One region of the Isoptericola aurantiacus genome, then DNA from elsewhere that is predicted to be linked to it. Evidence: predicted binding sites of a transcription regulator. Region 1 holds the regulator's gene; the other holds the start of a gene.

Region 1 (5,102 bases):
GATCGGGGACCAGGTCCCAGGCCTCGAGGGCGCGCTCGGCGAGCCGGACGGCGGTGGTGGCGTTCCCGGACTGCGTGGCAGCGTGCTGGGCGCGGACCGCGGCGGCGAGCGCGCGGTCCGGGACCCGGGCCCGCCACCAGTGGTCGGCCACCTCGGCGAGTCGCTGGACCGTGGATGCGCCACCGGCGAGGTGCTCGGCGTAGGCGGTGTGCAGGCGCCGCTGCTCACCCGGCAGGAGCTCGGCGTCGACCGCCTCCTGCGTCAGGGCGTGGCGGAACCGGTAGCCGTCGTCGTCGGTGACGAGCACGAGTGCGTCGACGGCTTCGCGCAGCGCGCCCTCGGCGTCGGCGAGGGCCGCGTCGCCCACGACCGCGGCGAGGGTGTCGTGCCGCACGCGGGAGCCGGCCGCGGCGACGACCCGGCAGATCTCCTGCGCCCGCGCGCTCAGCAGGGTGTACCGCAGCAGCAGCACGTCGCGCAGCGACGTGGGCAGCTCGAGCCCGCGATAGGCAGCCAGCTCCTCCACGTAGAACGGCACGCCCTCCGAGCGTTCGACGACGTCCTGCAGCGCGCGGGCGCCCAGGGGTGCGTCGTCGGGCACGGCGCGGGCGAGCTCGACCACCTGACCGGCCTCGAGGCGCGGTACCTCGACCCGGGTGACGAGCCGTGCCCGGTCCAGCTCGGCCAGGGTGGCCCGCAGAGGATGACGCCGATCGACGTCGTCGCTCCGGTACGTGGCCAGGACCAGCAGGGACGCCGAGCCGGCGGCGCGCGCCAGCCGCGCCAGCGTCGATCGCGTCACGTCGTCGGACCAGTGCAGGTCCTCCAGCACGACGATCACGGTGCGATCGGCCCCGAGAGCGACGAGCAGGTCGGTCACGGCCTCCGGTGCTCGTCCGGCCCCGACGTCCTGGCGCACCTCGACCAGTGCGGGCGCCACCGCTCCGAGGGCGTCGGCAGCGGGCCCCGCGGCCTCGAGCACCGTGGCGCTCCCGAGCGCCGTGACGAGGTCGCGCAGGATGCCGTCGAGACCGGAGTACGGGACCGGTCCCGTTCCCGAGTCGGCGCACTGCCCCCTCGCGACGAGCACGTCGGGCCCGGCGGCGTCGAGCAGCTCGGTCACCAGCCGGGTCTTGCCGATCCCGGCCTCGCCCGAGACGAGGACGGTGTCTCCGCTGCCGGTCCGCGCGCCGGCCAGACCGGCGTGCAGGACGGCGAGCTCGGCCGCGCGGCCGACCAGCGGGGAGCGCTGCGGTGACATGCCGTCATCGTGCCAGGTGGACGGTGCGGCCACCGCCGCGCCCACCGCCGCGCCCGACGCCGCGCCCGACGTCGCGCCCGACGTCACGAGGGTCACGCGGGGCGGCGCAGCGCGGCGAGCAGGCGGACGGGCGCGGGACGGCGCGCGAGCTCCGACGGGGCCGCGGCGGTGCGTGCGGTGCGGCGCTCACGGGCCGCGCGGGCTCGTTCGACGCGGTGCACCAGCTCGGCCTCGTGCAGCCGGTGGGCGGTCAGGTGCTCGATCGGGTTCATGCTCACAGCCTCGGCGGCTGAGGCAGGCGGGCGGATCGGCCGGATGACCTGTTCTCGGGCGCTGCCACCGGGAGCGGGAGCGCCTGAGGTACCTCAGGGACCCGACGGCGCCCTCCGTGGCGTCCGTGGCGGCGCGTAGGATGGCACTCACGGCACGAGAGTGCTAAACGTCCGGAGCGTCGAGGGGAGGCCGACCATGAGCGAGGCACGCAGGCTCGCCGTGCTGCGCGCCATCGTGGAGGACTACGTCACCTCGCGCGAGCCCGTCGGTTCGCGCGTGCTCACCGAGCGGCACCAGCTCGGGGTCTCGCCCGCGACGATCCGCAACGACATGGCCGCCCTGGAGGAGGCCGGGTACATCGCCCAGCCGCACACCTCCGCCGGGCGGATCCCCACCGACGCCGGGTACCGCGTCTTCGTGGACCGGCTGGCCGAGGTCCGGCCCCTGAGCGTCCCGCAGAAGCGGGCGATCGAGACCTTCCTCTCGCAGGCCGTGGACCTCGACGACGTCCTCGTCCGTGCCGGGCGGCTCATCGCCCAGCTCACGGGACAGGTCGCCGTCGTGCAGTACCCGTCGCTGCGGCGCTCGGGGCTGCGCCACCTCGAGCTCGTCCCCGTGGCCGAGGGTCGTCTGCTGGTCGTCGTCATCACCGACACCGGCCGGGTCGAGCAGCGTTTCTGCGAGCTGCCGTCCCGTCCCGGGCACGACGGCGGACCTCGGCTCGACGAGGGCACCCTCGGCGAGCTGCGGGCCCGGTTCAACGCCGCGGCGGCGGGCAAGCGGCTCACCGAGCTGCCCGCCGCGTTCGTCGACGTCGTCGAGGCCGTCGGGCCCGACCTGGGTGGGGTGGCCCGCGCCGTGGCCGACCTCGTGATCGAGACGCTCGGCGAGGAGAGCGAGGAACGCATCGTGCTGGCCGGCACGGCCAACCTCGCGCGCCCGGAGGCCATCTTCGAGCAGGGGCTGAGCCCCGTGCTCGAGGCGCTGGAGGAGCAGGTCGTGCTCCTCGGGCTGCTGACCGAGATGTCGGGGGACGGGGTCGGTGTGCGCATCGGCCACGAGAACCGGCTCGACGGGCTGGCCGAGACGTCTGTCGTGGCATCGGGCTACGGTACGGACGGCGACACGGTCGCCACCCTCGGCTCGATCGGCCCCACCCGCATGGACTATCCCGGCACCATCGCCTCGGTGCGTGCCGTGGCCCGCTACCTGTCGCGCGTGCTGCCGGGCTGACCGGCCGGCGCGACATCCTGACCAGACTGCGTACGTCACCGAAGAGAGACCTGTGACCGACTACTACGAGATCCTCGGCGTCGACCGCGACGCCTCGCCCGAGCAGATCAAGAAGGCCTACCGACGCCTCGCCCGTGAGCTCCACCCGGACGTCGCCGGCGCCGAGGGCGAGGAGAAGTTCAAGGACGTCGCCCGCGCCTACGAGGTGCTCTCCAACCCGGAGAAGCGCCAGCAGTTCGACATGGGCGTCGACCCGAGCGCCCCCGGAGGCGGTGCCGGCGCCGGGTTCGGCCAGGGCTTCGGCTTCCAGGACATCTTCGAGACGTTCTTCGGCGGCGGCCAGCAGACCTCCGGACCCGTCCCGCGCGCCCGCCGGGGCCAGGACGCCCTGGTGCGCATCGACATCGACCTGGCCGAGGCCACGTTCGGTGCCAAGCGTGAGCTGCAGGTCGACACCGCCGTGGTGTGCGGCACCTGCAGCGGCAACGGCTGCCGACCCGGCACCGACGTGCGCACGTGCGAGGTCTGCCAGGGCCGGGGCAACGTCCAGCGCGTCGCCCGGTCGTTCCTCGGTCAGGTCATGACCACGGCGCCCTGCGCCGCCTGCCAGGGGTTCGGCACGGTCATCCCGGAGCCGTGCGCGGAGTGCTCCGGCGAGGGCCGCGTCCGCTCGCGCCGCACCCTGACCGTCAACGTGCCCGCCGGTGTCGACACCGGCACCCGGATCAAGCTGTCCGCGCAGGGCGAGGTCGGTCCTGGCGGCGGCCCCGCCGGCGACCTGTACGTCGAGATCCGCGAGAAGGCGCACGACATCTTCGTGCGTCGCGGGGACGACCTGCACTGCACGCTGCAGGTGCCGATGACGGCGGCGGCGCTCGGCACGGTCCTGGAGCTGGACACGCTCGACGGCCCCGAGGAGATCGACCTGCGGCCCGGAACCCAGCCCGGCCAGATCGTCACCCTCAAGGGGCTCGGCGTCGGACACCTGCACGCCACCGGCCGCGGTGACCTCAACGTCCACGTCGACGTCCAGATCCCGTCGACCCTCGACGAGGAGCAGACCGAGCTGCTGCGCAAGCTCGCCGCGGTGCGCGGCGAGGAGCGGCCCGAGCCGCGCCTCACGGCCGCCCACCCGGGCGTCTTCAGCCGGCTGCGGGACAAGCTGAGCGGACGCTGACACGTGAGCGAGGCACCGCAGGGCTCGCGAACGGGGGGCACCCCGTGAGCGCGCCGGTCTTCCTCGTCGACGCCGGCGTCCTGGCCACCACCGCCCCGGGCGGGAGCGTCGTGCTCACCGGGTCGGAGGCACGCCATGCGGGCGTCGTGCAGCGGCGTGCACCGGGGGAGCGGGTCGACGTCGTGGACGGCGTCGGGACGCGCGCCCGGGGCGTGGTCGAGTCCGTCGCCGACGGCGCGGTGCACGTGCGCGTCCAGGACCTGCGGGTCGAGGCCGCCCCGACGGTGGTGCTCACGCTCGTGCAGGCGCTGGCCAAGGGCGACCGGGACCACCAGGCCGTGGAGGCCGCCGTCGAGCTGGGCGTCGACGCCGTCGTGCCGTGGCAGGCCGACCGGTCCGTCGTCGTGTGGCGCGGCCCGCGGGCCGAGAAGGCGCTCGCCAAGTGGCGCTCCACCGTGTGTGCCGCCGTCAAGCAGTCGCGCCGGGCCTGGTCGCCCGACGTCGCCGAGCACCTCACGAGCCGCGGGCTCGCCGCCCACGTCCGCGACGTCGTGGCCGGCGGTGGTGCCGTCGTCGTGCTCCACGAGGAGGCGACGACGGCGCTCGCGGACGTGCCGCTGCCCGGTCCCGGCGGGCCGGGGGCCACCGACGGCGCCGCACCCCGGCTGCTCGTGGTGGTCGGGCCCGAGGGCGGCATCGGCGAGGACGAGCTCGCGCTGCTCACCAAAGCCGGCGCGGTCACCGCACGTCTCGGTCCCCACGTGCTGCGCACCTCGACGGCGGGTCCGGTCGCCGTGGCGCTCCTGAGCGACCGGCTGGGCCGCTGGCGGGTAGGTTGGGACGTATGACGGACACGACCGACACGGACTGCCTCTTCTGCAAGATCGTCGCAGGCGAGCTGCCTGCCGACGTGGTCGAGACCACCGACCGCGTCGTCGCGTTCCGGGACATCGACCCGCAGGCGCCGGTGCACGTGCTCGTCGTGCCCAAGGAGCACCACGGCGACGTCTCGGTGCTGGCGGCAGCAGACCCGACGCTGCTCGCCGAGGTCGTCGAGGTGGCCGACACCGTCGCCCACGACCTCGCCGATGGTCAGTACCGGTTCATCTTCAACTCCGGTCCGCGCGCGGGCCAGAGCGTCTTCCACGTGCACGGCCA
Region 2 (5,102 bases), on a different contig from region 1:
ATCCCCCGGTAGGCCTTGAACTGCTTGCCGTTGATGAGGATGGTCTCGCCGGGCGCCTCCTCGGTTCCCGCGAGCATCGACCCGAGCATCACGGCCTCGGCACCGGCCACGATCGCCTTGCCGATCTCCCCGGAGAACTTCATGCCGCCGTCGGCGATGACCGGCACCCCGGCGGCACGAGCGGCCAGCGACGCCTCGTACACCGCGGTGATCTGCGGGACGCCGACGCCGGTGACCACGCGCGTCGTGCAGATCGAACCGGGCCCGACGCCGACCTTGATGCCGTCGGCACCGGCGTCGACGAACGACTGCGCACCCTCCTTCGTGGCGACGTTGCCGCCGATGACCTGGACGTGCCGGGTCGCCGGGTCGGACTTGAGCTTGCGCACCATGTCGACCAGCATGCGGACGTTCCCGTGCGCGGTGTCCGCGACCAGGACGTCCACGCCGGCCTCGACCAGCGTCGTCGCCCGCTCCCAGGCGTCACCGAAGTACCCGATCGCGGCCCCGACCAGGAGCCGCCCCTGGGAGTCCTTCGACGCGTCGGGGAACTGCTCCGACTTCACGAAGTCCTTGACGGTGATGAGCCCGGCGAGGTGACCGTCGTCGTCGACGAGCGGCAGACGCTCGAGCTTGTGCTTGCGCAGCAGTGCCGTGGCGTCCTCGCGCGATATCCCGGCCCGGCCGGTGATGAGGGGCTGCGGGGTCATGACCTGCGCCACGGTCGTGGTGGCCCACTGCGCCACGGGCGTGAACCGCAGGTCGCGGTTGGTCACGATGCCGACGAGCCGGCCGGCGTCGTCGAGCACGGGGAAGCCGGACACGCGGTACTCGCCGGCGCGCTGGTCGAGCTGCTCCAGCGTCGCGTCGGGACCGATGGTGACCGGGTTGGAGATGATGCCCGTCTGGGTGCGCTTGACCAGGTCCACCTGGTAGGCCTGGTCCGCGATCGACAGGTTGCGGTGCAGCACCCCGAGGCCGCCCTGACGCGCCATGGCGATCGCCATGCGCGACTCGGTGACGGTGTCCATCGCCGCCGAGACGAGCGGCACCTTGAGGGAGATCTCCCGCGTGAGGCGGGAGGTGGTGTCGATGTCCGTCGGCGCGAGGTCGGAGTACCCCGGCAGCAGCAGGACGTCGTCGTAGGTCAGGCCGAGGAATCCGAACGGGTCGTGCGCTGGCGAGGTCGTCTCCGTCATGTGCCGAGTCTACGGCGCGCGCAGCCCCGCCCCGAGGTGCGGTCCGTCACGCGACCACCCCGCCCGGCGACGTCGGAGCCGGGGCGGGGGCGGCCGCCGTGCCGGGTCGGCGACACCCCGGGGTCGGCTGCCGGACGGTCAGGACGACACGACGGCGAGCACCTCGTGCAGCAGGCCGGTGAACGACCGCACGCGCTGCACCTGCGGGGTGAGCGGGAGCTCGCTCGCGGCGTCGTCGCGCCGCAGGCCGACGAAGATCGGCAGGTCGGGGAACCCGTCGTGGACCGCGTGCACGAGGTCGAGGTCGGGCTTGCGCTGCGTCGTGGCCAGGACCATCGCGGCGGGCCGGACCATCGTGACGAGCTCGAGCGACCGGTGCGTGCTCGCGGGGCCGGTCACGATCCGGGCGGTCTTGCCCTTCGAGGTCAGCGCTGCGGCGAGCGTGTGGGCGGACAGCGGCACGGCCTCGTCCGGCGCGGCGAAGATCAGCACGATGTTGCGCATGCGGCTCGGGTGGTTCGCCGGCGGGCCACCGTTCTGCACGACCGCCTGCTCGAACGCCTCGGTGAACGCGCGCAACGCCTGCAGGGCGGCCGTGGCGAGCACGATCTCGGGCACGGCGCCCGGACCGGCGAGCACGGTGCGCTCCGCCACCCGGTTCCAGGCCGGCTCCAGCAGGTGGGCCCACCACACCGCCGGGTCGCTCCCGGCGGGGATGCGCAGCAGGTCGTCGCACCGCGCCTGGTCGTAGGACAGGGCGGCGTCGACGACGGCCGAGACCTTCCCGGAGGTGTTCTGGCCGGACGGGGACGACGGCGCGCCGGGGCGGGTGCCCTGGCCGCCGCCGGGCAGTGCTCGCAGGTGCGCCCGCGCCCCGCGCGGTCCCTCGTCGGCAGCGGCGCCGGACGACGTCGACGGATCCTGCTCGTCGTCCGGTGCGGGTTCCGGGGTGGGCGGGCCGGCCTTCTCGGCCTCGGCGAGCTCCTCGAGGTCGGCCTCGAGCGCGGCCTCGGCGGCGTCGACGGGTGCGACGCCCTCCAGCGTGAGCCGCCGCATGACGAGCAGCCGGGCGACGTCCTCCGGCGTGTACCGGCGGTGGGAGCCCGCGGTGCGGTCCGACGGGCCGAGCCCGTAGCGCCGGTCCCAGGTGCGCAGCGTCGCCGGAGCGACGCCGAGGCGCCGGGCGACGGCCGCGACGGCGAGGCCGGGGCTGGACAGGCGTGACCCACCCGATTCCTGAGCGGGTCGCGAGTTGGTCATGCCCCGATTCTGCCCAGGGCGCACCGGGCCCGCCACTGCGACCCGCGGCGCGTCAGGATCCGACGCGGGATCGTTCCCGAAAGCGCGCCACCTGCGACAACAACCGGTTCATGCCCTGGTCAACCGCCCGAGGCGACCCCCTTGCGACCAACTTCCCCCGAAGCCTTGAACAACTTCTGCACAACTTGTAGGTTGTTCGCCATGACGGAGATCTCAAGGCTTCCCGGCCCGGTGATGGAACTGTGGGAGTGGCAGTACCAGGGTTCCTGCCGCGACGCGGACGACACCCTGTTCTTCCACCCCGAGGGTGAGAGGGGTTCGACCCGCCGCCGACGGGCCGAGGCGGCCAAGGCGATCTGCCGATCCTGCCCCGTGATGATGGAGTGCCGCGAGCAGTCGCTGCGCGTCCGCGAGCCGTACGGGGTCTGGGGCGGGCTCAGCGAGGACGAGCGGTCGGCGGTCCTCGCGGGCCGCGAGCGCAAGGTCGGCTGAGCATCCAGGACACGACGAGGCCCCGCATCGATGACGATGCGGGGCCTCGTGCTCCGGGCGAGCGCCTCGTTCCTCGGCCCTCACCCTGCGCTTCGGCTTCGGTCAGCCGACGGTTCGGCTTCGGTCAGCCGACCACGACGGCGAGGATGTCGCGCGCCGAGAGGACCAGGTAGTCCTCACCGGAGTACTTGACCTCGGTGCCGCCGTACTTGCTGTAGATGACCTTGTCGCCGACCTTCACGTCGACCGGGACGCGGTTGCCCTGGTCGTCGAAACGGCCGTCGCCGACCGCCAGGACCTCGCCCTCCTGGGGCTTCTCCTTGGCGGTGTCCGGGATGACCAGGCCGGAAGCGGTCGTGGTCTCGGCCTCGACGGCCTTGACGACGATCCGGTCCTCGAGCGGCTTGATGGGGACCGACACGTCGGACCTCCTTGTTCGCGATGACTTGCTGGACTGGGACGCGCCCTGTCGCTGGCCGTCGTCGCGGGTGCCGGCTCAGCGTCGTGCGCTGGGACCAAATCTAGGCAGCCGTTAGCACTCTGACAAGTCGAGTGCCAGAGTTTCGCCGAGAGCCTGTCCCGCTCCCCGCCTGAGACGATGGCCCCATGGACGTGGCCTCCCTGACCAAGCTGCTCAGCCCCGAGGGCTGGGCGCTGCTCAACGCCCTGCCGCCCTACGACGAGTCGCAGGCGATGGCGCTGGCCACGCGGCTGCGCGACGGCGGGGTCGACCCCGACCTGGCCGCCGCCGCCCTCACCCAGTCCCGGCTGCGGGCGAAGGCGCGCACCAAGCTCGGTCCGTTCGCCGACGCCATGCTCTTCACGCCGGCCGGGCTCGAGCAGGCGACGCGGCTCGTCGTCGCCGCCCTGCACGCCCGCCGCTATCTCGCCGCCGGGGTCACGCGGGTCGCGGACCTGACGTGCGGCCTCGGTGCCGACGCCCTCGCCTTCGCCGGGGTGGGCCTCGACGTGCTGGCCACCGACGTCGACGAGGCCACCGCGGCGCTCGCCACGGTCAACCTCCGGGCCTTCCCCGAGGCCGTGGTCCGGCACGCCGACGGCCTGACGCTGGACCTCGCCGCCGAGGGCGTCGACGGCGTCTACGCCGACCCCGCCCGGCGCACGCGGGGCGGCAGGCGGGTCTTCGACCCCGCCGCCTACGCTCCCCCGCTCGACGCCGTGTGGGACCTGCGCAGCCAGGTCCCGGCGCTGGGCATCAAGGTGGGGCCCGGGATCCCCCACCACGGGTTGCCGGCGGACGCCGAGACGCAGTGGGTCTCCGTGGACGGTGACGTGGTCGAGGCCGGGCTGTGGTTCGGCCCCCTCGCCCCCGACGGCCCCGGACGGTCGGCGCTCGTGCTGCGCACCGACGACAACGGCACCCCGGCGGACGGCACCGCGACCGGCAGCGTCTCGCGCACCCTGCGCGCCGGGGACGACGCCGACCTGGTGCCCGACGTCGGTCCCGTGGGCGCCTACCTGTACGAACCGGACGGCGCCGTGGTCCGGGCCGGGCTGGTGGCGCACGCCGCCGCCGAGCTGGGCGGACGTCTCGTGGACCGCACCATCGCCTACGTGACGACGGACTCCCCCGCGCCCGCGCCGTCGTCGGGCACCGCCGCGCTGGCCACGGGCTACCGCGTGGTGGACGTCCTGCCGTTCAACCTCAAGAAGCTGAAGGCCTACCTGCGCGAACGCGACGTGGGGCGCCTGACCGTCAAGAAGCGCGGCACCGCGGTGACGCCGGAGCAGCTGCGCTCCCAGCTCGCCCTCAAGGGCGACGCCGCGGCCACGCTCGTGCTGACCCGCGTCGCGGGCCGTCAGCACGTCCTGGTCGTCGACCCCCTGCCGAGGTAGGCAACATCCCCGCGAGGTAGGCACGGAAGCGGCGAGGTAGGCACCACGCCCGACGGCACCGATCGCCCCCTCCCGGGAGCGCAGCACGCCCCAGGCGTGGAAGCATGGCGCCATGACGCTGGACTTCGCGCTGTCCCGCAGGTCGAGCGTCGGCCTGGAGTGGGAGCTCGCCCTGGTCGACGCCGACTCGGGCATCCTGCGCCAGGTGGCGCCCGCGGTGATGACCGAGCTCGGTCCCGACTCGCGGGCCCGTCACGTCAAACCCGAGTTCCTGCGCAACACCGTCGAGATCGT

The links. The regulator HrcA, encoded in region 1, represses chaperone genes, less so after heat shock. The targets are predictions, from matches to a motif close to TTNGCACTCGNNNNNNNCGAGTGCNAA.
Region 2: groES (co-chaperone GroES) is a predicted target of HrcA. The motif match lies at 3,484-3,510, and genes of this name have one in related genera.

The regions. Positions count from the first base shown of each region.
Region 1 covers NZ_JBJBAE010000006.1:199,348-204,449, forward strand. The annotation lists gene ACIQLL_RS16055 (helix-turn-helix transcriptional regulator) at 1-1,261, opposite strand, end outside; gene ACIQLL_RS16060 (hypothetical protein) at 1,354-1,533, opposite strand; gene hrcA (heat-inducible transcriptional repressor HrcA) at 1,730-2,767, shown strand; gene dnaJ (molecular chaperone DnaJ) at 2,820-3,944, shown strand; gene ACIQLL_RS16075 (16S rRNA (uracil(1498)-N(3))-methyltransferase) at 3,989-4,792, shown strand; gene ACIQLL_RS16080 (histidine triad nucleotide-binding protein) at 4,789-5,102, shown strand, end outside.
Region 2 covers NZ_JBJBAE010000001.1:106,046-111,147, forward strand. The annotation lists gene guaB (IMP dehydrogenase) at 1-1,199, opposite strand, end outside; gene ACIQLL_RS00405 (MerR family transcriptional regulator) at 1,338-2,459, opposite strand; gene ACIQLL_RS00410 (WhiB family transcriptional regulator) at 2,661-2,951, shown strand; gene groES (co-chaperone GroES) at 3,076-3,372, opposite strand; gene ACIQLL_RS00420 (class I SAM-dependent methyltransferase) at 3,558-4,808, shown strand; gene ACIQLL_RS00425 (glutamate--cysteine ligase) at 4,921-5,102, shown strand, end outside.